2 regions of the Microbacterium sp. LWH12-1.2 genome follow, and region 1 is predicted to be linked to the other one. Evidence: predicted binding sites of a transcription regulator. Region 1 holds the regulator's gene; the other holds the start of a gene.
What was found. The regulator LexA, encoded in region 1, represses DNA repair genes until DNA is damaged. The targets are predictions, from matches to a motif close to TCGAACANNTGTTCGA.
Positions count from the first base shown of each region.

Region 2: a site for LexA is predicted at 9,516-9,531, ahead of MRBLWH12_RS05115 (HNH endonuclease signature motif containing protein). Genes of this name have one in related genera too.

Region 1 covers NZ_JBEGIJ010000001.1:1,544,049-1,555,251, reverse strand. The annotation lists gene ftsX (permease-like cell division protein FtsX) at 1-746, shown strand, start outside; gene smpB (SsrA-binding protein SmpB) at 811-1,287, shown strand; gene MRBLWH12_RS07500 (S9 family peptidase) at 1,337-3,208, opposite strand; gene MRBLWH12_RS07495 (methylenetetrahydrofolate reductase) at 3,405-4,349, shown strand; gene metE (5-methyltetrahydropteroyltriglutamate--homocysteine S-methyltransferase) at 4,371-6,683, shown strand; gene lexA (transcriptional repressor LexA) at 6,765-7,451, opposite strand; gene MRBLWH12_RS07480 (LysM peptidoglycan-binding domain-containing protein) at 7,736-8,098, shown strand; gene MRBLWH12_RS07475 (histidinol-phosphate transaminase) at 8,182-9,267, shown strand; gene hisB (imidazoleglycerol-phosphate dehydratase HisB) at 9,264-9,869, shown strand; gene hisH (imidazole glycerol phosphate synthase subunit HisH) at 9,866-10,504, shown strand; gene MRBLWH12_RS07460 (MinD/ParA family ATP-binding protein) at 10,542-11,203, opposite strand, start outside.
Region 2 covers NZ_JBEGIJ010000001.1:1,063,384-1,074,586, forward strand. The annotation lists gene MRBLWH12_RS05085 (molybdopterin oxidoreductase family protein) at 1-1,757, opposite strand, end outside; gene MRBLWH12_RS05090 (FAD-dependent oxidoreductase) at 1,754-3,376, opposite strand; gene MRBLWH12_RS05095 (MFS transporter) at 3,379-4,782, opposite strand; gene MRBLWH12_RS05100 (DEAD/DEAH box helicase) at 4,988-8,263, opposite strand; gene nusB (transcription antitermination factor NusB) at 8,311-8,721, opposite strand; gene efp (elongation factor P) at 8,725-9,285, opposite strand; gene MRBLWH12_RS05115 (HNH endonuclease signature motif containing protein) at 9,542-10,786, shown strand; gene aroQ (type II 3-dehydroquinate dehydratase) at 10,804-11,203, opposite strand, start outside.

The DNA of each region.
Region 1 (11,203 bases):
AGGTGGCCGTGTACATGTGCTCCGGCGTGTCCGAATCGCCGACCTGCCTCAACGGCTCCGCAACCGAGGAACAGGTGCAGATCGTCCGTGCCCAGATCGAGGGTGACGCACTCGCGCCGCTCATCGCCGATGTGCGCTTCGAGACCAAGGACGAGGCGTACGCCAACATCGTCGAGCAGATCGGCGAGGAGAAGGCCAGCGTCTTCACCGCAGACCAGATGTCCGAGAGCTTCTTCGTGACGCTGAAGGATCCGAGTCAGTCCCAGGTGCTCGTCGAGGCGTTCAACGGGGTCGCGGGGGTGGAGCAGGTGGCCGACCAGCTGCAATACCTCGAACCGCTTTTCTCGGCTCTCACCGTCGCAACGTACATCGCCATCGGAATCGCCGTCCTCATGCTCATCGCGGCGATCCTGCTGATCGCCACCACGATCCGTCTCTCGGCGTACGCGCGACGCAAGGAGATCGGGATCATGCGCCTGGTCGGAGCATCCAACCGTTTCATCCAGACGCCGTTCGTCCTTGAGGGCGTCTTCGCGGCCTTCCTCGGTTCGGCTCTGGCCAGCGTCGCGGTGGTCGCGGGCGTTCATTTCGGCGTCGACGGATACCTGCGCGGCCGCGTGCCGTTCATCACCACCTGGGTGACGATGCAGGACGCAGTGCTCGTCGTCCCCGTGCTCATCGGCATCGGTATCGTGCTCGCCGCGCTGTCCGCAGGGTTCGCGATCCGTCGCTGGCTGCGCACCTGAGGTCGCTGTCGTTGTAGACTGAAAGGCTGTCGTGCGCCCGCACGGCACAGATCAGGAGAGCATCATGCCCAGGGAACGCGGGGAGAAGGTCGTCGCGACCAATCGTCGCGCACGTCACGACTACAACATCGAGAAGTCGTACGAGGCGGGGATGGTGCTCACGGGCACCGAAGTGAAGTCGCTGCGCCAGGGGCGCGCCAATCTGAGCGACGGATACGCGTTCATCAAGGGCAACGAGGTGTTCCTCGACTCCGTGCACATCCCGGAGTACTCGCAGGGGCACTGGACGAACCACTCGGCGAAGCGCATCCGCAAGCTGCTCCTGCACCGCGAGGAGATCGCGAAGCTCTCGCACGCCGTGTCCGCGGGCGGGTACACGCTGGTTCCGCTGAAGCTGTACTTCGCCGACGGGCGCGCGAAGGTCGAGATCGCACTGGCCAAGGGCAAGCGCGAGTACGACAAGCGCCAGACCCTGCGCGAACGCCAGGACACCCGCGAGGCCGAGCGCGCCATGCGCACCCGCAATCGCGTCGGGGACTAGCGGCGTCGACGCGGGATCGACGCGTTTCGTCTCGTCACGGGCTCCTCGCTCAACGACCGGTCGTGGGCTCGAACCCGAACACGCGTCCGAGGAATGTCAGCTCCCGCTCCAGGGAGTCGACGATCGTCTCCGCCCTGCGGAAGCCATGCCCCTCGCCCTGATAGAGCACGTACTCGTGCGCGATCCCACGCGCGGCCAGCGCGTCGCGGATCGCCTCGGACTGCGACGGCGGCACGACGAGGTCGTCCGCGCCCTGCAGCAGGAGCACCGGGACATCGATCCGGTCGGCGTGCGTGAGCGGTGAGCGGTCGATGTAGACCTGCTCGAGTTCCGGCAGCGGCCCGACGAGCCCGTTGAGGTAGTGCTTCTCGAAGTCGTGCGTGTCTTCGGCGATCATGCGCAGGTCGCCGACGCCGTAGCGGCTGATACCCGCGGCGAAGACCCCGCCCCGCACCAGTGCGCACAGCACGGTCCAGCCCCCGGCAGAACCGCCGCGGATGGCGATGCGCTGCGGATCGGCAGCGCCGGATGCCGCGAGCCCGCGCGCCGCGGCGAGCACGTCGTCGACATCGGCGATGCCCCAGGCGCCGTCCAGCCGCTCGCGGTAGGCGCGACCATAGCCGGTGGAGCCGCCGTAATTCACGTCGAGCACACCGATCCCTCGGCTCGTGTAGAACGCGATGGCGGCGGATGCCGCGCCCGACGCGTGCGCGGTCGGACCACCGTGCACCAGCACGACGTACGGCGGGAGCTCGCCGGCGTCGGCGGATGCATCCGGGTGCGCCGGCGCGTAGTCGAAGGCGTGCACCGGGCCGCTCGGCCCGTCGAACGAGACCGCGCGAGCCGGCGGCATCCATCGGTCATCAAGGGCGCGTCCGCCGCGGACGGCGACGACCTCGCCGGAGTCGATGTCGACGGACCACAGACCGGCCTCGGTCCCCGAACCCCCGCCGGAGAGGAGCACGCGTGAGCCGGAGACGTCGTCGACGCTGACGTGCGCATCGGCGGGCACGTCGAGTCGGCGTGCATCGCCGTCGAGGTCGATCAGGACGACTTCATCACGCCCGTTCGTCCGCACCGCGACGATCCGGCCGTCGGGCAGGGGCTTGTACCAGCGATTGCCGAGCACCCAGAGGCCGTAGCCGGTGTCGGCGTCCGCCGGCGCGATCGGCTCGGGAGCCGCGGAGAGAGCGGCGCCGTCGAGCGTCAGTCGCTGCAACCCCCACCGTCCGGTCGGATCGTCCGCGAAGAGCAGTTGCGAATCGCTGACCCACTCCGGTTGCAGTGCGGCGTTGGTCGGCACGTCGACGCGCGTGCCGGCGTCGAGCGCGGCGATCACGAGTGACGCGTGCTCCCACGGCATCCGATCGGTGCTCCACTCGACCCAGGCGAGCCGTGAACCATCGGGAGAGAGCGCGGGGTGCGCGAAGAAGCCGGGACCGCTCGCGACCACTCGCACCGTGTCGTCGTCTGCGGCCGCCGAGCCATCGAGCGGGATCTCGACGATCGCGCGGGTGTGGGGCTCTGACCGCAGGTCCTCCTGCACGGCCAGCAGTCGCCCGCGCTGCAGGCTCAGTCCGCCGTACCGTGCACCGGCCGCGGTCAAGGGCTCGGGCTCGGCGCCCGGTGCGAGCCGGCGTATCCGCTGATCGCCCGCATCGACGAAGTACAGGGTGCCATCGGCATCCGCCGTCCAGGCGCCGCCGCCGTACTCGTGCACGCGGGAACGCGCGTTCCACGGGGCGGGCAGCACCTCTCGGCCGGTCGAGCTGCGGACGGTGACGCGGCCGCCCTCGGCGGGCACCGACTCTCCCCACCAGATCTCGTCGCCCACGAAGAGGGCGCCGTCGATGCGCGGGGCGGATGCCGCGACATCCGCTGCCGAGAAGGGGGAGGGCCAGGAGCCGTACGGAGTCGCCATGCATCGAGCTTAGGTCGGCAGTGTGACGTCGTGTGTCGTGGTCGCGTGCGCGGAACGGGTCGGCTGTTCTACCTTGCTGGAAACGCCCGATTCACCTCGAGCGTGGTGCGACAGCCGAGCCCGGCACCCGCCCGTGAACGACAGGCCTGCCCTGTCGCGCGCGGCTGCTATGTCCGTCTGCCACTCAGGAGAGAAGATGCCCGAGGAATTCACCCCCGGCGCCACTCGTGTGCCGTTCTCCTTCGAGCTCTACCCGCCGCGCTCGGAGTCGAGCGAAGAGGCCCTGCACGAGACGGTGCGGCAGCTCGCCGCCGCCGGACCTGAGTTCCTCTCGGTCACGTACGGCGCCGGCGGATCGACCGGCGGACGATCCCTTGATGTCCTCCGCTACATCCGCGCCCACACCGACGTCGAACCGCTCGCGCACCTCACCTGCGTCGGGAACACCTACGCGGGGGCAGCGCGCCTGATCCGGGAGTTCCTGGATGCCGGCATCCTCAGCTTCCTCGCGCTGCGCGGCGACCCGCCGCAGGGGCAGACGGAGGCGTTCCTCGGGGACCTGGAGAGCGCGGCGCAGCTGGTGCAGCTCATCGACCGGGTGCAGGCGGAACGAGCGCCCTACGAGGAAGCGCCGGTTCCCGGCTTCCCTGGCGCGGCCAGGGTCGACCCGCGGCGAAAGGTCAACATCGCCGTCGCCGCATTCCCGAAGGGGCATCCGCGTGCGACGCATCGCACGCAGGACGTCGAGGCGCTACTGGCCAAGCAGGCGGCTGGGGCGACCTTCGCGATCACGCAGCTCTTCTTCCATGCCGACGACTACCTGGCCTTCGTCGAACGCGCTCGTGCCGCCGGGGTCACGATCCCGATCCTCCCCGGCATCATGCCGATCACTTCGCACGTCCGTCTCGCCCGTGTGCTGGAACTCACCGGGGAAGACCTGCCCAGCGAGCTCGCCATCGCGCTCGAGGTCGAGCCGACCCCCGAGGGCCGCCGCGAGATCGGGATCGAGTGGGCCGCTCGTCTCGCCCGCGAGGTCGTCGCCGGCGGCGCGCCCGGTGTGCACCTCTATGCCTTCAACCAGCACGACACCGTCCTCACCGTCCTCGCAGAAGCCGGCATCCTCCCGGCCCTGCGCCACTAGACCCCGCCGAAAGGAAAGACCATGACTGCATTCCCCGAGGGAACCATCCTCGGCTACCCCCGTATCGGTCGCCGCCGCGAACTCAAGAAGGCCATCGAGTCGTTCTGGGCCGGCCGCATCGACGAGCAGGAGCTCGCGCGCACCTCCGCAGAGCTGCGGGCGACGACCCGCGAGCGGCTCGCTGCACTGGGCCTCGGCCGCACCGACTCCGCCATCCCCGAGTCGTTCTCGTACTACGACCAGGTGCTCGACGCCGCCGTCACGGTCGGCGCGATCCCGTCCCGTTTCGAGGGCCTGCGCGCTGCAGACGGCACGATCGGCCTGCCCGCGTACTTCACCATCGCCCGCGGCGAGGGGGAGCGCGCGCCGCTCGAGATGACGAAGTGGTTCGACTCGAACTACCACTACCTGGTGCCGGAGATCGGGCCGGAGACGGCCTTCTCGCTCTCCAGTGACCGCCTCGTGCGTGAGGTGGCCGAGGGCGTCGCCGCCGGCTTCGTGACCCGTCCCGTTGTCGTGGGCCCGGTGACGCTGCTTGCTCTCGCCAAGGCGTCGGATGACGCCCCCGAGGGCTTCGACCCGCTGTCCCGTCTCGACGACCTGCTCCCGGTCTATGTCGAGCTCCTGGCGCGGCTGAAGGATGCCGGCGCCGAATGGGTGCAGCTCGACGAGCCCGCGCTGGTCAGCGAGTCGCTTCCCGCGTCCGTCTCGCAGCTCTCGGACGCCGCAGCCCGTGCGCTCGCGGTGCTCGGCGGCGCGACCGAGCGTCCGTCTATCCTCGTCGCCGCACCCTATGCCGAGCTCGGCGAGGTGTTCCCCGTGCTCGCCGCTGCGCCCATCGAGGCGATCGCCGTCGACCTCGTCCGCGGCGGTGTGCCGACGGCAGCTGCCGGACTCGAGAGCAAGACCCTCGTCGGCGGCGTCATCGACGGCCACAACATCTGGCGCGGCGACCTCGCGGCGGCCTACGACAAGCTGGAGGCCCTCCGCGCGCTCGGCGCTGCTGCGGTCGCCGCATCCACCTCGACCTCGCTGCTGCACGTGCCGCACGATGTCGCGGACGAGACCAAGCTCGACGCTCGCCTGGTCTCCTGGCTCGCGTTCGCGGATCAGAAGGTCGAGCAGGTCGTCGTTCTCGCCCGTGGCCTCGGACAGGGTCGCGCTGCGATCGAGGATGAGCTCGCTGCGGCATCCGCTGCACTCGAAGACCGTCTGAGCGCACCCGGCGTCCGCGACGGCCTGGTCCGGCAGCGCGAGCTCAGCGACGCCGACTTCTCGCGGGTCTCGTACGAGGAGCGCGAGACGGCGCAGGAGGCGCTGGGGCTGCCTGCTCTGCCGCTCACCACGATCGGATCGTTCCCGCAGACCGGCGACATCCGCCGGGCACGGGCGCAGTACGGGCGCGGAGAGCTCCCGCAGGAGGACTACGAGGACTTCCTCCGGCGCGAGATCGACAGCGTCGTGTCGCTGCAGGAGGAGCTCGGTCTCGACGTGCTGGTGCACGGCGAGCCGGAGCGCAACGACATGGTGCAGTACTTCGCCGAGAACCTCGACGGCTTCGCGGTCACCGAGAACGGCTGGGTGCAGTCCTACGGGTCGCGTGCGACCCGCCCGTCGATCCTGTGGGGCGACGTGTCGCGTCCTGCCCCGATCACGGTCGACTGGTCCTCGTACGCGCAGTCTCTGACCGTGAAGCACATGAAGGGCATGCTCACCGGACCGGTCACGATCCTGGCGTGGTCGTTCGTGCGCGACGACCAGCCGCTGGGCGAGACCGCCAACCAGGTCGCGCTGGCGCTCCGCGAGGAGATCGCCGACCTCGAGACCGCCGGCATCGAGATCATCCAGGTCGACGAGCCGGCGCTGCGCGAGCTGCTGCCGCTGAAGCAGGCCGACCAGGCTGCATACCTGGACTGGTCCGTGGCATCCTTCCGCCTGTCCACGGGTGGTGCCGCCGCGGGAACGCAGATCCACACGCACCTCTGTTACTCGGAGTTCGGCGTTGTGATCGATGCGATCCGTGCCCTCGACGCCGATGTCACCTCGATCGAGGCGGCACGCAGCCGCATGGAGGTCGTCACCGACATCGCCGAGGTCGGCTTCGACCACGGCATCGGCCCTGGCGTCTACGACATCCACTCGCCGCGCGTTCCGAGCACATCGGAGATCGAAGCGCTGCTGCGCCGTGCCGTCGAGGAGATCCCGACGCGTCAGCTCTGGGTCAACCCGGACTGCGGCCTGAAGACCCGCGGCTACGCCGAGACGACCGAGTCGCTGCGCAACATCGTCGAGGCCACTCGTCGCGTGCGCGAGGACGTGAACGTCACGGCCTGACATCGCTGAAACGCAAGAACCGCTCTCCCCGAAGCCTGGGGAGAGCGGTTCTTGCGTTTCCAGCGAGTGGATGCCGGATGCTCAGACCGCGCGCAGCACCGCGACGACCTTGCCGAGCACGGTGGCCTCATCGCCGAGGATCGGCTCGAAGGAGGAGTTGCGGGGGAGCAGCCAGGTATGACCGTCGCGCTGGCGGAACGTCTTCACGGTCGCCTCACCGTCGAGCATCGCCGCGACGATCTCGCCGTTCTCCGCGCTGTTCTGCGAGCGGATGACGACCCAGTCGCCATCGCAGATCGCGGCGTCGATCATCGATTCGCCGGACACCTTGAGCATGAACAGATCGCCCTTGCCGACGAGTTGGCGGGGGAGCGGGAAGATCTCCTCGACCTGCTGATCGGCGGTGATCGGCACACCGGCCGCGATACGACCGACCAGAGGCACCATCGCCGCATCGCCCACCGGTGTCATCGCGTCAGCAGGATTCTCGCCGCTCTGACCGGGGAGGTCGATGAGCACCTCCATCGCGCGGGTCTTGCCCGGGTCGCGGCGCAGGTAACCGCTGAGCTCCAGTTGTCCGAGCTGATGAGTGACGCTGGAGAGCGACTTGAGGCCTACGGCATCGCCGATCTCGCGCATGCTCGGCGGGTAGCCATGGCTGGCGATCGACGTCTGGATGACCTCGAGGATCGCCATCTGCTTCGGGCTGAGGCTCTTCCGACGGCGCGTTCGCGGTGCCTCTGACTCGGGGGCTGAGTTCTCGCTCATGGTGCTCCTTCAGTAGGCGAACCCGACGCTGCTCTTCGAATGTCGGTGGCCCGTGGTGGGGTGTTCCTATCGAAACCGTATCCGAGAATCGGGCCGATGTGGAAGATCTGTTCGAGCGTGTCGCCCGATTCTCGAACTCTATTTCGAAGAACGCTTGACAGATGTTCGAACTCGAAGATATCTTCGGTACGTAGCTTCGCATTCACGGCTCCCGGCCGAGGCGAGAATGCGAACGCTACGCCAACTTCCCCCGTTCCGCGGGGCGAGAGCACAGGGAGTAAGAGATGAGCACCATCACCTTCAGCAATGCGGCAGTCATCCCGGCACGCCCGGCGACGCGGCTTCGGCTGACGGTTCGCGGTCGTCGTCTGCTCCTCGCAGTCGCTGCTCTCCCGCTCGCCGTCGGCATCGCCTTCGCAGCGATCAGCGGTGGGGGTGCGATCGCCTCGGGTGAGAGCGTCGCAACCGCCACCTTCGAGACGGTGACGGTGATGCCGGGCGACACCCTGTGGTCGATCGCCGGAGACGTCGCCCCCGACGCCGATCCCCGCGATGTCATCGGAGAGATCTCCCGACTCAATCTGCTGCAGGACGGCATGCTCCAGATCGGGCAAGAACTCGCGATTCCCGCCCAGTTCTCCCACTGACGTTCGGTGGGACCGGTGAGCCGACGGGAAACCTGGCGTCACCGGATGAGCACAGAGGCTCGCAGCGTTCTAGCATGGGAGGGGTGACCGCCTCTCTCGACGACCTGCCGCTGCGTGACGATCTTCGCGGGCTCACCCCGTACGGCGCACCGCAGGCACCGCTTCCGATCGCCCTCAACGTCAACGAGAACACGCACCCGGTGCCCGATGAGGTGGCCAGCGACATTCTCGACGACATCGCCGTCGCGCTGCGGGACGTGAACCGATACCCCGACCGCGAGTTCACCACCCTGCGCGAGGGATTCGCCGAGTATCTCGGCCACGGTCTGGACGCGGATCAGATCTGGGCCGGCAACGGCTCCAATGAGGTGCTGCAGCACATCCTCCAGGCCTTTGCGGGGCCGGGGCGCACGGCGTTCGGGTTCGCGCCCACCTACTCCATGTATCCGCTGATCGCTCAGGGGACGGGTGCGCGGTGGATCGCCGGGGTGCGGGAGCCGGACTACACGATCACGCCGGAGGAGGCGGTCGCGCAGGTCGAACAGGTCGACCCCGACGTCATCCTCCTCTGTTCGCCGAACAATCCCACCGGAACACCGCTCGGCCTCGACGTCATCGAAGCCGTGTACGAGGTCGCACGTGGCGTCGTCATCGTCGATGAGGCCTATCAGGAGTTCGCACCGAAGGAGGCGGCATCCGCGTTGTCCCTCCTCGAAGGACGCCCTCGTCTTGCCGTGTCCCGAACGATGAGCAAGGCGTTCGCCTTCGCCGGTGCGCGCGTCGGCTATCTCGCTGCTGACCCCGCCTTCATCGACGCGTTGCGACTGGTGCGGCTGCCCTATCACCTGAGTGCGCTCACGCAGGCGGCGGCCGTCGCCGCGCTGCGCAACTCCGCGATCATGCTGAGCATGGTCGACGAGATCGTCGAGCAGCGTGATCGCATCGCGGCGACGCTGGAGGCGCTGGGATACACGCCGCACGAGTCCTGGTCGAACTTCGTGTTGTTCGGCGGGGTCAGCGACCCCAAGCGCACCTGGCAGCAGCTCTACGACCGCGGTGTCCTCATTCGCGACGTCGGCATCCCCGGGCACCTGAGAGTCACCGCCGGAACCGAGGCCGAGAGCACCGCATTTCTGGATGCTCTCGCGTCGATAGAATCAGCATCATGAGCGCCCCCCGCACCGCCAGTCGCGTCCGCAGCACGTCGGAGTCCACCGTCGAACTGGAACTGAACCTCGACGGCACCGGTGCGAGCCGCATCGACACGTCCGTGCCGTTCTTCGACCACATGCTCACCGCGTTCGCGAAGCACTCGCTCACCGACCTCACCGTGCGCGCCTCCGGCGACACCCACATCGACGCGCACCACACCGTCGAGGACGTGTCCATCGTCCTCGGGCAGGCGATCGCCGAGGCGCTGGGCGACAAGTCCGGCATCTCACGGTACGGCGATGCGCTCGTTCCCCTCGACGAGGCGCTCGCGCAGGCCGTGGTCGACATCAGCGGCCGTCCGTATCTCGTGCACGACGGCGAGCCGGCCGGATTCGAGCACCACCTCATCGGCGGTCACTTCACCGGTTCGCTCGTGCGCCACTCCTTCGAAGCGATCACCTTCGGCGCCGGACTCACCGTGCACATCCGGGTGCTCGGCGGGCGCGACCCGCACCACATCGCCGAGGCGGAGTACAAGGCGTTCGCTCGCGCGTTCCGCCAGGCGAAGGCGCTCGACCCGCTCGTCGATGGCATCCCGTCCACCAAGGGTGCACTGTGACGCGCACGCCTCGCATCGCCGTCTTCGACTACGAGTCCGGCAACGTGCACTCTGCCGTGAAGGCGCTCATCGCCGCCGGCGCGGATGCTGTGCTCACCGGTGACCGCAAAGAGGCGCTCGAGGCCGATGGCCTCGTCGTTCCCGGCGTCGGTGCCTTCGCGGCCGTCCGAGACGCGCTCAAGGCGCGCGGCGGTGACGAGATCATCGATCGACGTCTCGCCGGGGGGCGTCCGGTGCTGGGCATCTGCGTCGGGATGCAGGTGCTGTTCGAGCACGGCGTCGAGCGCGGGCAGGATTCCGAGGGCCTCGGCGAGTGGCCTGGTGCGGTGACCGAGCTCAACGCGCCGGTACTGCCGCACATGGGCTGGAACACCGTCGAACCCGGTTCGGGAAGCGTGCTCTTCGAGGGCATCGAACAGGAGCGGTTCTATTTCGTGCACTCCTACGCCGCGCAGGCCTGGGAACTCGACGTCATCCCACCGTTCCCGCAGCCGGTCCTGACGTGGACCACCTACGGCGATCCGTTCCTCGCAGCCGTGGAGAACGGACCGCTGTCGGCGACCCAGTTCCACCCCGAGAAGTCCGGCGAGGCCGGAATCCGGCTGCTGCGCAACTGGGTGCAGTCGCTGACCTGATCGCAGTCCGGCCGGGCGACGAACGGTTCCGTTGCTGTCAGAGTCCGCGGGCGACGGCTGCCGCGGCCGACAGCCAGGCCCGCTTCGTCACCGGATCCAGCGAACCCAGCTTGAGCGCGCCGTCGACGATCCCGCGGTCGAACGGGATGGTCACGACTTCGCGCGCAAGAGACCCGTACCCGTCGACGATCTGATCGACGTCTGCCTGCGATGCCTTGGGATCGGCCTGCGTCACTACGACCACCGACTGTCGGGCCAGCTGCGCTGACCGCGCATCGCGCTCCTCGAGCGCCTCCAGCAGGAGTGCTCCGGCCTCGGCGTGGTCGTCTCGGGTGGTCGTCGCCACGACGATCTGGTCGGAGCGATCGATCATCCGCAGCCACATCGGATCGGACTCGTCGTTGCCCGAGTCGATGATGATCAGGCGATAGAACTTGGCGGCGACGGCGTGGATCGCGTCGACGTCGTCGGGGTTGAGTCGGTTCTCGTGGGCGAGCCTGATCGGCTTGGAGCGCAGGACGTCGTACTTCTCCCGCGGCTGGTGGTGGACGAAATGTGCGAGATCGGCAGACTGACCGCGCGCACCGAGCAGCCGCTCCGTCTCGGGCAGGAGTTCGAGGAGCGTGCGATCGTGCGGGCCGCTTTCCGTGCGCCAGCCGAGGGTGCCCCTGGTCTGATTGTTGTCCCATGCCAGGACGC
Region 2 (11,203 bases), 480 kb from region 1:
AGCGTGAGCTCGTCTCCGGTCGCCGCGGACTCGGCAGGGCGCGCGACCGAGACGGCGACGATCCTGGCCAGGCCGTCGGGATGCGCGAAGCGGTTCTCGAACGGCCTCGGGGTGCCGACGGAGCCGACCGGATACGGCCAGTACGCCGCGATTCCCTCGTCGAGCAGTGCATGGTTCAGGCCGGAGTAGTCCGCGATGCCGCCGGCTGATGCGCGGGCGAGCTCGTCGAAGACATCCGCCGGGTTCAGGTCGAAGCGTCCAGGTGCCTCCAGCCGTCTGGCGAGCTCGGCCATGATCCACAGTTCGCTGCGCGCTCCGGAGGGCGGATCGATCGCCTTCCGGCGCCGGATGACGCGCCCTTCGAGGCTCGTCATGGTCCCTTCCTCCTCGGCCCACTGCGTGACCGGGAGCACGACGTCGGCGAGCCTGGCGGTTTCGGAGAGGAAGAAGTCGCAGACGACGAGCAGTTCGAGACTGCGTAGCCGTTCACGGACGTCTCCGGCATTCGGCGCCGAGACAGACAGGTTCGATCCGTGCACGAGGAGCGTGCGGATGCCCTCAGAAGAACCGATGGAGGCCAGCAGTTGCACCGCCGGCAGCCCGGGTCCTGGGAGGTCGTCCGGATGCACACCCCACACCGCCGCCACGTGTGCCCGCGCCTCTGGGTCTGTGATCTTGCGGTAGCCGGGCAGCTGATCGGACTTCTGGCCGTGCTCGCGACCGCCCTGACCGTTCCCCTGTCCCGTGAGCGTGCCGTATCCCGAGTCCGGCTTACCGGGCAGGCCCAGGATGAGCGCCAGGTTGATGGCGGCCGTGGCGGTGTCGGTGCCGTTGACATGCTGCTCCACGCCGCGACCGGTCAGGATGTAAGTGGGCAGTCCCGAACTGAGCCGACGTGCCACCTGTCGCAGCACGGGGACCGGCACACCTGTCACCTGCTGCACCCGCTCCGGCCACCAGCCGGCGACAGAGCGACGGAGCGCGGCGAAGCCGACCGTTCGGTCGTGGATGTACTCGGCGTCGTGGAGCCGCTCGGAGATGACGATGTGGATCAGCCCGAGCAGCAGCGGGAGATCGGTGCCGGGGGCCGGAGCGACGTGGATCCCCTGGTCGTCGTCCGTCAGACGTGCGGTGGAACTGCGGCGCGGATCCACGACGATCAGCCCGCCGGCCGCGCGCGCCCCCTCGATGTGCGACAGGAACGGCGGCATCGTCTCGGCCACGTTCGACCCCAGCAGCAGGACGGTGTGCGCGGCGTCGAGATCGGTCAACGGGAACGGCAAGCCGCGATCGGCTCCGAACGCGCGATTCGATGCCGCGGCCGCAGAAGACATGCAGAAGCGGCCGTTGTAGTCGATGCGCGAGGTGCCGAGCGCGATGCGGGCGAATTTGCCGAGCTGGTAGGCCTTCTCATTGGTGAGGCCGCCGCCGCCGAACACTCCGTTGGCGTCGGCGCCATGCTGTGCGCGGACGCGGCGGAGCGTCTCGGCGACGAGATCGAGGGCGTCGTCCCAGGTCGCGGGCCGCAGCTCGCCGTCGTCGTTGCGGACGAGGGGCTGCATGACGCGGTCGGCCGCGTCGAGCAGGGTCGACGACGTCCAGCCCTTCTTGCAGAGGCCTCCCCTGTTCGTCGGGAAGGCGCGACCTTCGACGGTCAGACGAGGATCGTGATCCGGCGCTCCCGGCAGCTTCGGCAGGAGCGTCATCGCGCACTGCAGAGCGCAGTACGGGCAGTGGGTCTCGACGCCGGCGGTCATGCGGACGGCGCCAGAAGCGGCGAATCGAAGCGCTCGATGAGCTCGGCCAGACGGCCCTTGCAGCCGCCGCATCCCGTGCCGGCGCGGGTGTCCTTGCCGACGCAGGCGACCGTGGCGTTCCCTGCGTGGACGGAGGCCTCCACACGCTCGACGGTGACGCCGTTGCACCAGCAGACGGTCGCGGTCGGCGCGAATGCGTCGCCACCTGTGCTCGGGTCGTCATCGGGGCCGTCGAGACGCAGCAGGAGCGAGCGGTCGGAGGGAAGCTCGCCGCCGCGCTCGTAGAGCACTGTCAGCTCGGCGGCCGTGCGCGGCATCCCCACACTGGCGAACGCCTCGAGGACTCCGTCTCGCGAGACCATCTTCACGTAGCGGCCATGCTGCGGATCAGCCCATTGCGCCACGTGCCGATGCGGTCCGGACTCCCCGTAGGGCGGGGTGTCCCAGAGTTCGATGCTGACGTCGCCGACCGCGACCACGTCGACGCCTTCACCCTTCAGCATGACGACCGCCGGGCGCTCCACCGGCGGACCGTCCTGGAAGGATCCACCGTCGGCTTCCGCACTGAGCTGCGCGGCCAGCCATTCGGCCTGGCGCCAGCCCGGTCCGATGAGTCCGGACGGCGCGCCGGGCAGGCGGTCCCCCGCATCGCGGACGAGCTCCGGATCGACGACATGCGCGCAGTCACCGATCGCGTAGACATCGGGATCGGTCCACGAGCGCAGTGAGCTGTCGACCACGACGCCGGCCGCGGTGCGGAGCCCCGCCGCGGTGGCGAGTTCTGCCCTCGCGCCGACGCCGCACGACATCACGAGCAGATCGCCGCGCACATAGTTTCCATCGGCGGTGACGAGTGCGTCGAAGCGGCGGACACCGGCCTCCTCCGCATGGAAGGCGACGGACTCGGCGACGCTGTGCGCGAGCACGGCGACACCTGCCTCGCGCAGACTTCTGGCGAGCACCGCACCGGCACCGCGGTCGAGGTTGCGCGGCATCGGGGTGGGACCGTGATGCACGACGCAGACCTGCGCCCCGGCGCGGGCGGCGAGGAGGGCGAACTCCAGGCCGAGCACCCCGGCGCCGAGGACGACGATGCGGGCGCCGGACCGGATGGCCGACCCGATCCGGTCGGCATCCGCCAGGTCGCGCAGCACCGTCACGCCCTCCGGCAGTGCGGGGTCGGCTCCGATCACGCCGGCCCCCGCACGTGCCAGTGCTGCGGCGTCGTATGCCCGGCGTTCGACGCCGACGAGCGTCGGGATGTTCGATCGCGCGCCTGTCGCGAGGACGAGCCGGTCGTACGACAGCAGTTCACCGGTGGAGAGTTCGACCTCGTGCTGCTCTCGGTCGATGCGGACGACCCGGGTGCTGGAAAGGACCCGGGCTCCCGCCTCGACGATCTCGGCCGGGTCGTGCAGCACGATGTCGTCGAACTCGGCATGTCCGACCGCCACCTCGGCGATGAGGACCCGGTTGTACGGAGCCTCCGACTCCGCACCGACGACGGTGAGTTCGATGCTCCCTGATCGCACGCCGGGCAGCAGCTCCTCGCAGAACCGTGCGCCGACCGGGCCGAATCCGACCACGACCACCCGCAGCGCTGCATCCGGCGCCGTCACGGTCAGACCTGACGCTGGGCGAGCGATGCGCGGGGCACCACGTACATGACTACCGTGAGCGTCAGCAGCAGGAGGTAGGCGATGCCGAAGCCCACGAAGGCGGGCTGGTAGCCGCCGGATGCCTGCTGCGAGGCGTTCAGCACCTGCGGGATCACGAACCCGCCGTAGGCGCCGATCGCCGAGATCAGTCCGAGGGCAGCTGCGGCCTTGCGCTGGGTCGCTCCGACGTCGGTCATGCCGGTGGCTGCGGCGCGGGCGAGGAACACGCTGGGGATCATCCGATACGTCGCGCCGTTGCCGATCCCGGTGGCCGCGAACAGCACGAGGAAGCAGGCGAGGAACAGAGAGAACTCGTTGAGCGCGAGAACGCCGATGATTCCGAAGGCGCCGGCCGCCATGACCGCAAATGCTCCGATCGTCACCCGCGCTCCGCCGAAGCGATCAGAGAGCCGACCACCGAGCGGACGGAACAGCGAGCCGACGAGCGCGCCGAGGAAGGCGAGCGACACTCCGGCCGCCCCGATCTGAATCGCGGAGAACTCGGGGAACTGATCGGCGATCAGCTTCGGGAACACGCTCGCGAACCCGATGAACGAGCCGAACGTGCCGATGTAGAGCAGAGCGAGCAGCCACAGGTGCGGTTCGCGAAGGGCGGCGGCGGAGCCGGCGAAGTCGGCCTTGGCGGACGACAGGTTGTCCATGTACCGCCAGGCGCCCCAGATCGCGATCAGGATCAGCGGCACCCAGATCCAGCCGGCCAGCGGGAGGAGAGTCACACCGGCGACGGCGGTGACGACGATCGGCACGACGAATTGAGCGACGGAGGTGCCGAGGTTTCCGCCGGCGGCGTTGAGGCCGAGCGCCCACCCCTTCTCCTTCTGCGGGAAGAAGTAGGTGATGTTCGCCATCGAGCTCGCGAAGTTGCCGCCGCCGAAGCCTGCGAGGGCCGCGATCGCGAGCATCGCCCAGAACGGCGTCTCCGGGTTGCCGACGGCGAAACTCAGCAGAATGGCGGGGATGAGCAGCAGCGCGGCCGACACGATCGTCCAATTGCGCCCGCCGAACTTCGGCACCATGAACGTGTACGGGAAGCGGAGCGTCGCGCCGACGAGGCTCGGCAGCGAGATCAGCCAGAACGTCTCGGCGCTGGTGAAGGCGAAGCCCGCTGCCGGGAGCATCACGACGACGATGCTCCACAGTTGCCAGACGATGAAGCCGAGGAACTCGGCGAAGATCGACCAGCCGAGGTTGCGACGGGCGATCGAGCGCCCTTCCGACTCCCAGAAGTCGGTGTTCTCGGGGTCGAATCCGTCGATCCAGCGCCCTGGCCGACGCGTGAGCGTGGTCGAGGAGGCTGTTGCGATGCCGGAGGTGTCGATGGGGTGCGAGGTTTCAGTGCTGACCATGCGGGCTCCCTGTGTTGGACGAGCGGTGCGATCGAGCGGGGGTCGACCGGATGCGGGGCATCCGGGGGGCTCGAGACCGATGCTAGGGAGCGCGTGTTTCGGCACCCCGCACCGCGAGTTACCGCTGTGTCACTTCCATGTCACGCCGGTCAGCGCCGCGGCGTTAGCGTCCCGTCACATGCCGGAAACACGTCGGCTGCACGAATCAGGAGTCGAACAGGCCGCGGATATCGTCTGCCGTCAGCGTCTGCGCGAACAGCGCTTCGTTGTCCATGACGGCGGTGAACAGCCGTGCCTTGCGCTGCTGCAGGGCCAGCACCTTCTCCTCGATGGTGCCGCTCGAGATCATCCGGTAGACCATCACCGGCCTTGTCTGGCCGATCCGGTGCGTACGGTCGATCGCCTGAGCCTCGGCTGCCGGATTCCACCACGGGTCCAGCATGAACACGTAGTCGGCCTCGGTCAGCGTCAGCCCGAACCCGCCGGACTTCAAGCTGATCAGGAACACCGGCTGCTCTCCCGACCGGAACCCGTCGATGACCTGCTGTCGTTTGCGCGTGGAACCGTCGAGGTAGGCGTAAGGGATTCCGGCCTGCTCCAGACGTGCGGCGGCGAGAGCGAGGAACGAGGTGAACTGGCTGAACACCAGAGCGCGGTGCCCCTCGGCCTGCAGCTCGATGACCCGTTCCAAGAGAACGTCCAGTTTCTGCGAGCCCAGTTTCGCGTCGGCTTCGTCGACGAGACCGGGCGCGAGACTCAGCATCCGCAGCATCGTGAGCGAGCGGAAGACGATGAAGCGGTTGCGATCGAGATCTGCCAGCAGCCCCAGCACCTTCTGCCGCTCACGCTGCAGCACCACGTCGTAGAGGGCGCGATGCGCTGGGCTCAGTTCCACCTCGAGCAGCTGCTCCTGCTTCTCCGGCAGATCGGGTGCGACGAGTTCCTTGGTGCGGCGCAGCATGAGCGGACGGATGCGACGGCGCAGCCGCTCGATCCGGCGCTGCCGGTACTCCCCGCCTTCTTCGTTCTCCGGGACTTTGCCCTTCTCGATCGGCTGGATGTACTCCTCGCGGAACTTCCGCGCCGACGCGAACAGACCGGGGGCCGCGAGCTTGAGCAGCGCCCACAGCTCACTGAGGCTGTTCTCCAGCGGGGTGCCGGTGACGGCATAGGTCACGTCGGCTCGGAATCCGGCGATCGAGCGATGCAGCTTCGTCTTCGGATTCTTCACGAACTGAGCCTCGTCGAGAATGAGCCCGGCCCATTCGATGTCGGAGAACTCCCTCTCGTCGAGCCGCGCAAGCGTGTACGACGTCACGACGAGGTCGGCTTCGGCCGCAGCCTCGCGGAGCGAGTCGTCGCGCTTGCCCGACGTGCTCTCCAGGATGCGCACCCGCAGCGACGGCGCGAATCGTTCGGCCTCTGCGTGCCAGGTCGCGAGCACCGACGTGGGAGCAAGGACCAGGAAGGGGCGACGCTCCCCCGACTCGCGCGCATGCAGCACGAGTGTCAGCAGCTGCAGCGTCTTGCCGAGCCCCATGTCGTCGGCGAGGATCCCGCCGAGCCGGTGCTGCCAGAGGAAGGCGAGCCAGTCGAACCCGGCCTTCTGGTACGGCCGCAGTTCGGCCTGGAGTCCGCTCGGGAGTGGACTCGGGGGTACCTCGGTCGCCGCCCGCAGGCCGTCCGCCGTCGCACGCCAGCTGACGGCAGGAAGAGCCTCGTCGGCGAGATCCTCGAACTCCTCCCAGAGATCGGTCTGATAGCGGCTGATCCGCGGTCCGGTCTCCCACTCGTTCAGCTCGGCTGCCTCGTCGATCAGTTCGCGCAGCTGGTCGAGGGCTCGATGGTTCAGCGAGAAATAGCTGCCGTCGACGAGCAGGAGCTTCTTCTTCCCTTTGCTGAGCGCGGTGAACAACGGCCCGAAGGGAATATTGCGTCCGTCGATCTTGACGATGACACCGAGGTCGAACCAGTCCGGATCGGTGCTCTCGACCGTCGAGACGGTGATCTCGGGATCACCGGTGAGTTCCTGATAGGTCTTGCGCTTGTCTGCGACGACGAGAACCCCGTGCGCCTCGAGCCCCGGTACGACGTGTGTGACGAATTCGGCAGCGTCGACGTCTGCAAAGGACCCTGATTCCGCGAACGGCTCGCCGTACTGCTCCTGCCAGAGCGTCTCGAGCACGCGACGGCGTTCGATCTCGAGGGTCTGGTCGCGCACCGCATCCGCCGACGGAGCGAACGGTACGCGGCCGTGCCCCTCATAGGTCCACTCGAAGGAGAACTTCACCACATCGCCGCGATGGAACGAGAGGACCAGCGTCGGCTGCGGGAGTGGCATGACCGGCAACTGCACGGCTCCGACCGCCTCAACCCGCACCCGTCGCGCCAACGCCGGATACACGTCGTGCAGGAAAGCCGCCTCGTCGGCGGCCGGGACGGGAATGGACCCAGCTGCGTCGAGCAGGGCACGCACCGGATCGCTGAGCGGGACCTCGGCGAGAGTGACCTCGATGCGACTCCCCCGCACAGTCGCCGCATAGACGCCGGAGTGCCCGATGGCGTGCACGGTCGCTGACGGAACTTCACTGCCGTCGATGACGATGTCCGCGTCGACAGCGAGACCGCCATCATCTGCGCGGGTGACGCGGGCGGAGATCGACCCGGAATCGGCGATGGCCACCGTCGTGCTCTTCAGGCTCGGTACCAGCCGGATACCGGCGGCCGATCCTGCGCGAAGGTGCGCCCAGAGCAGATTGGATTCGATCTGATCCACGATCAGCCATTCACCGGCGTTTCCGGAGAGCAGCGAATCACGGGCGATGCTGAGGAGGTCGGCGAACCAGCGGGTCTGAGTCCGACCGAACTGGATCGCATCACGACGCACGACGTCCCACGCGGCATGGCCTTGGATCCAGGCGCCGGTCGAATTGCTCCGCATCAGCGGACGGATGCCGAGGAGGAGCTCCCCTTCCGCCTTCGCGACGTCTCGCGCGGTGGCGGACCTCACCGGACGCGGTGCCCAGTGGTTGTCGCCTTTGGCCGCGCGGTGACGCAGCTCGACGCCGAGGGCGAGAGGCACGGTTCGATCGACCGCCGTGCGGCCGAGGAGCGACTTCCAGGCGGGTGCGGAGGGCTGCGGAGGCTGCGAAGGCGGTACCGTCAGCGCCGCAGCGCGGTCCGCGTCGGCCCCTGTGTTCGACGACAGCAGCGTCGCCACGACGTGCTTGCACCCGGAGCGCAGCGGGCAGGTGCACGACGTCGATCGGATCGCCCTCTTGCCGCCGGTCGGTGAGAAACGCACCTCTGTGCGGTACGGAGTGTCGTGGCTTCCGCGCACCTGTGCACCGAGTTGCTGGGTCTCTTCATCCCAGACGACCCGGAGCACGTTCCCCTCGCGGAAGTACGCGAGCCCGCGCTTGTAGCCGCCGGCATCCGTGATCCGCAGGAGATCTCGGAGATCGACGTGGGGTGCGGACATGGTTTCATCCTCCCCACCGCATCCGACATCCGGATTGCGGTGTCCGCTCAGGCGGCGCGAGCCACCCGGGCGAGCACACCGTGCACGAAGGCGCCGGAATCGTCGGTGGAGAACTCTTTGGCGAGCTCGACGGCCTCGTCGATGGCGACCGCGGTGGGCACCTCGGCGTTGTAGATGATCTCCCAGGTGCCGATCCGCAGCAGCGCGCGGTCAACCGCGGGCATCCGCTCGAGCTTCCAGTCACGGCTGTGCGTGGTGATCAGCTCGTCGATCTCGTCGCTGTGGTCGATGATGCCGTCGACGACCTCGCGGGCGTACAGCCACGACCCCTCGCGGGCGGGTTCGCTGACAGCGCGCTTGGCTTCGGCGGCGAGAGCCACGGCGACGTCGTCGCCTCGGACATCGGCGGAGAAGAGGATGTCGAGTGCGCGCTTGCGCGCCTTCGTACGAGCGCCCACGCCTTACTTCTCGCGACCGAGGTAGTCACCGGTGCGGGTGTCGACCTTGATCTTCGTTCCGGTCTCGACGAACAGCGGAACCTGCATCTCGTAGCCGGTCTCGACCGTGGCGGGCTTGGTGCCGGCCGAGGAGCGGTCGCCCTGGAGGCCCGGCTCGGTGTACGTCACCTCGAGGATGACGGATGCCGGCAGGTCGATGTAGAGCGGGTTGCCGTTGTTGAGCGCGATGGTCACCTGCTGGTTCTCGAGCAGGAAGTTCTTCGCGTCGCCGACAGTCGGCCCGGGTACCGTGATCTGGTCGTAGTCCGACGTGTCCATGAATACGAAGCCGTCGCCGTCGGCGTACAGGTACGTGAAGTCGCGGCGGTCGACGTTCTCGATCTCGATCTTCGCGCCGGCGTTGTAGGTGCGGTCGACGACCTTGCCTGAGATGACGTTCTTGAGCTTCGTGCGGACGAACGCGCCGCCCTTTCCGGGCTTGACGTGCTGGAACTCGATGACGTTCCACAGCTGTCCATCGATGCTGAGGACGACGCCGTTCTTGATGTCTGCGGTAGATGCCATGCGCTGAGAGTTCCGTTCGTGTGTGGTTGTCCGCGGGTCGCCCTGCAACCGGGTCAGGAAGGACCGACAGTCGATTCTACGGGATGGCTGTGCGGGGGCCGACTTCTTTCGATGTCATCCGGGGTTTCCGCGTCGGGAACGGAGGCTGGGTGGGCCGCGAGTGCGTACGCTCCTTCGTCGGTGTCCCCCTCGGAATTACTCCCGATCAGCGGTTCAAACTGTTGCCACTTTCGAAGCTTTGTTCTAGAATGGGGGCATGGAACTCGTCGACGACTTCACCCCCATGCCGCGCACGGCGGGCGATGTCGTCGCGGTGCTGCTGGACGATCTGACCTGCACGGACAACGAAGTGAACCGGCAGGCATCACTGCGAGGTGAACGGATCGTGGAGGCGTTGGATTTGGCGCGCCGGCATCCCGAGATCTACGCCCATGATGCGGATCCCGCGATGGCGGAGCGTTCGGCGATGCTCGACATCGCGCTGCGGTTGCGTCTGTCTGAGGATCAGGTGCGGGAGGTGCAGTCGACCACGCGGTGGGCGATGCGGCACCTCCCCGAGGTGTGGGCGCAGGCGCGCACTGGGTTCGCCTCGATGGCGGCCGTCCGCCAGGTGGTCACCCTGCTCCACTTCGTCGTCCCGCCCGTGGATGCCCCGGAAGAGGTGCGGGATGCTGCGGCCGCGGTGTTCGCGAAGGTCGACCATGCTGCCGCCGAATGGGTGCTCACCTGCCCGCCGGAAGTGTTCCGCCGCCGGGTGAAGAGACTGATCGACGTGATCAGCGGAGACCTGGCCGCGCGTCGTCACACCAGGGCGATGGCCGACCGCAAAGTCGTTCGCACGCCCGACAGCGATGGCATGTCGTGGCTCGGAGCACTGGTGCCCACCCATGAAGCCGTCGCTGCGATGGGGCGCCTCACCGCCACGGCGAAGCACATGCAGAAAGACAAGCGCGAGGGGCGCACGCGGGATCAGATCCGCGCCGATCTGTTCATCTCCTGGCTCACAGGCAAGGGCACCGCGACCGCAGTGAAGACGAAGCTCTTCATCACCGTGCCCGTGCAGCTCCTCGCCGGCGAACCGGTTCCGGTCGAACAAGCCACGGTCCTCGGCGGCGACGCCATCGACCCCCTCACCGCGAAACAGCTCTTCCTCGACAACCCGACGTTCCACCGTGTGATCACCGACCCGATCAAGGGCGTGGTCATCGACATGGATCGCCGCACATACCGTCCGACACGAGCGCAACGGGACTGGCTGATCCTCCAACACGGCACCTGCTCCCGCGACGGATGCTCCCGGCTCGCCGTCGATGCCGACCTCGACCACGACAGGCCATGGGCGCACGGCGGGCTGACGAATCTCGACGATCTCCGGCCGCTCTGCCCACGAGACCACAAGCACCGACATCGCACCCGAGCCGTCTACCGCACCCGCCCCGACCGCACCGTGGAAGTCACCACGCCCACCGGCTTCGTGAGCAACTCTCCCCCGCCGTTCTGACCTGGCGTTCCGCGGTTCTACAGCTGAGCGACCAGTTCGCGCACGGCATCCGCGTAGCCGTCGACGCCCCGACCGATCACGCGCACCGCTGCAACGTCATGCAGGTAGGAGTGATGCCGGAACTCCTCGCGCTTGTACACGTCGGAGATGTGCACCTCTGCGAATGGGCGCCCGATACCCGTGAGCGCATCGCGCAGCGCAACAGACGTGTGCGTGAGGCCGCCCGGATTGATGATGATTCCGGCGCAATCCTCGCGCGCCGCGTGGATGGCGTCGATGAGCACGCCCTCGTGGTTGCTCTGGATGGCACGCACCTCGAATCCGAGCGCGGCCGCCGCATCCGTCGTGAGTCGTTCGACATCGGCGAGGGTGGCCGTGCCGTAGACCTCGGGCTCACGCGTGCCGAGCAGGTTGAGG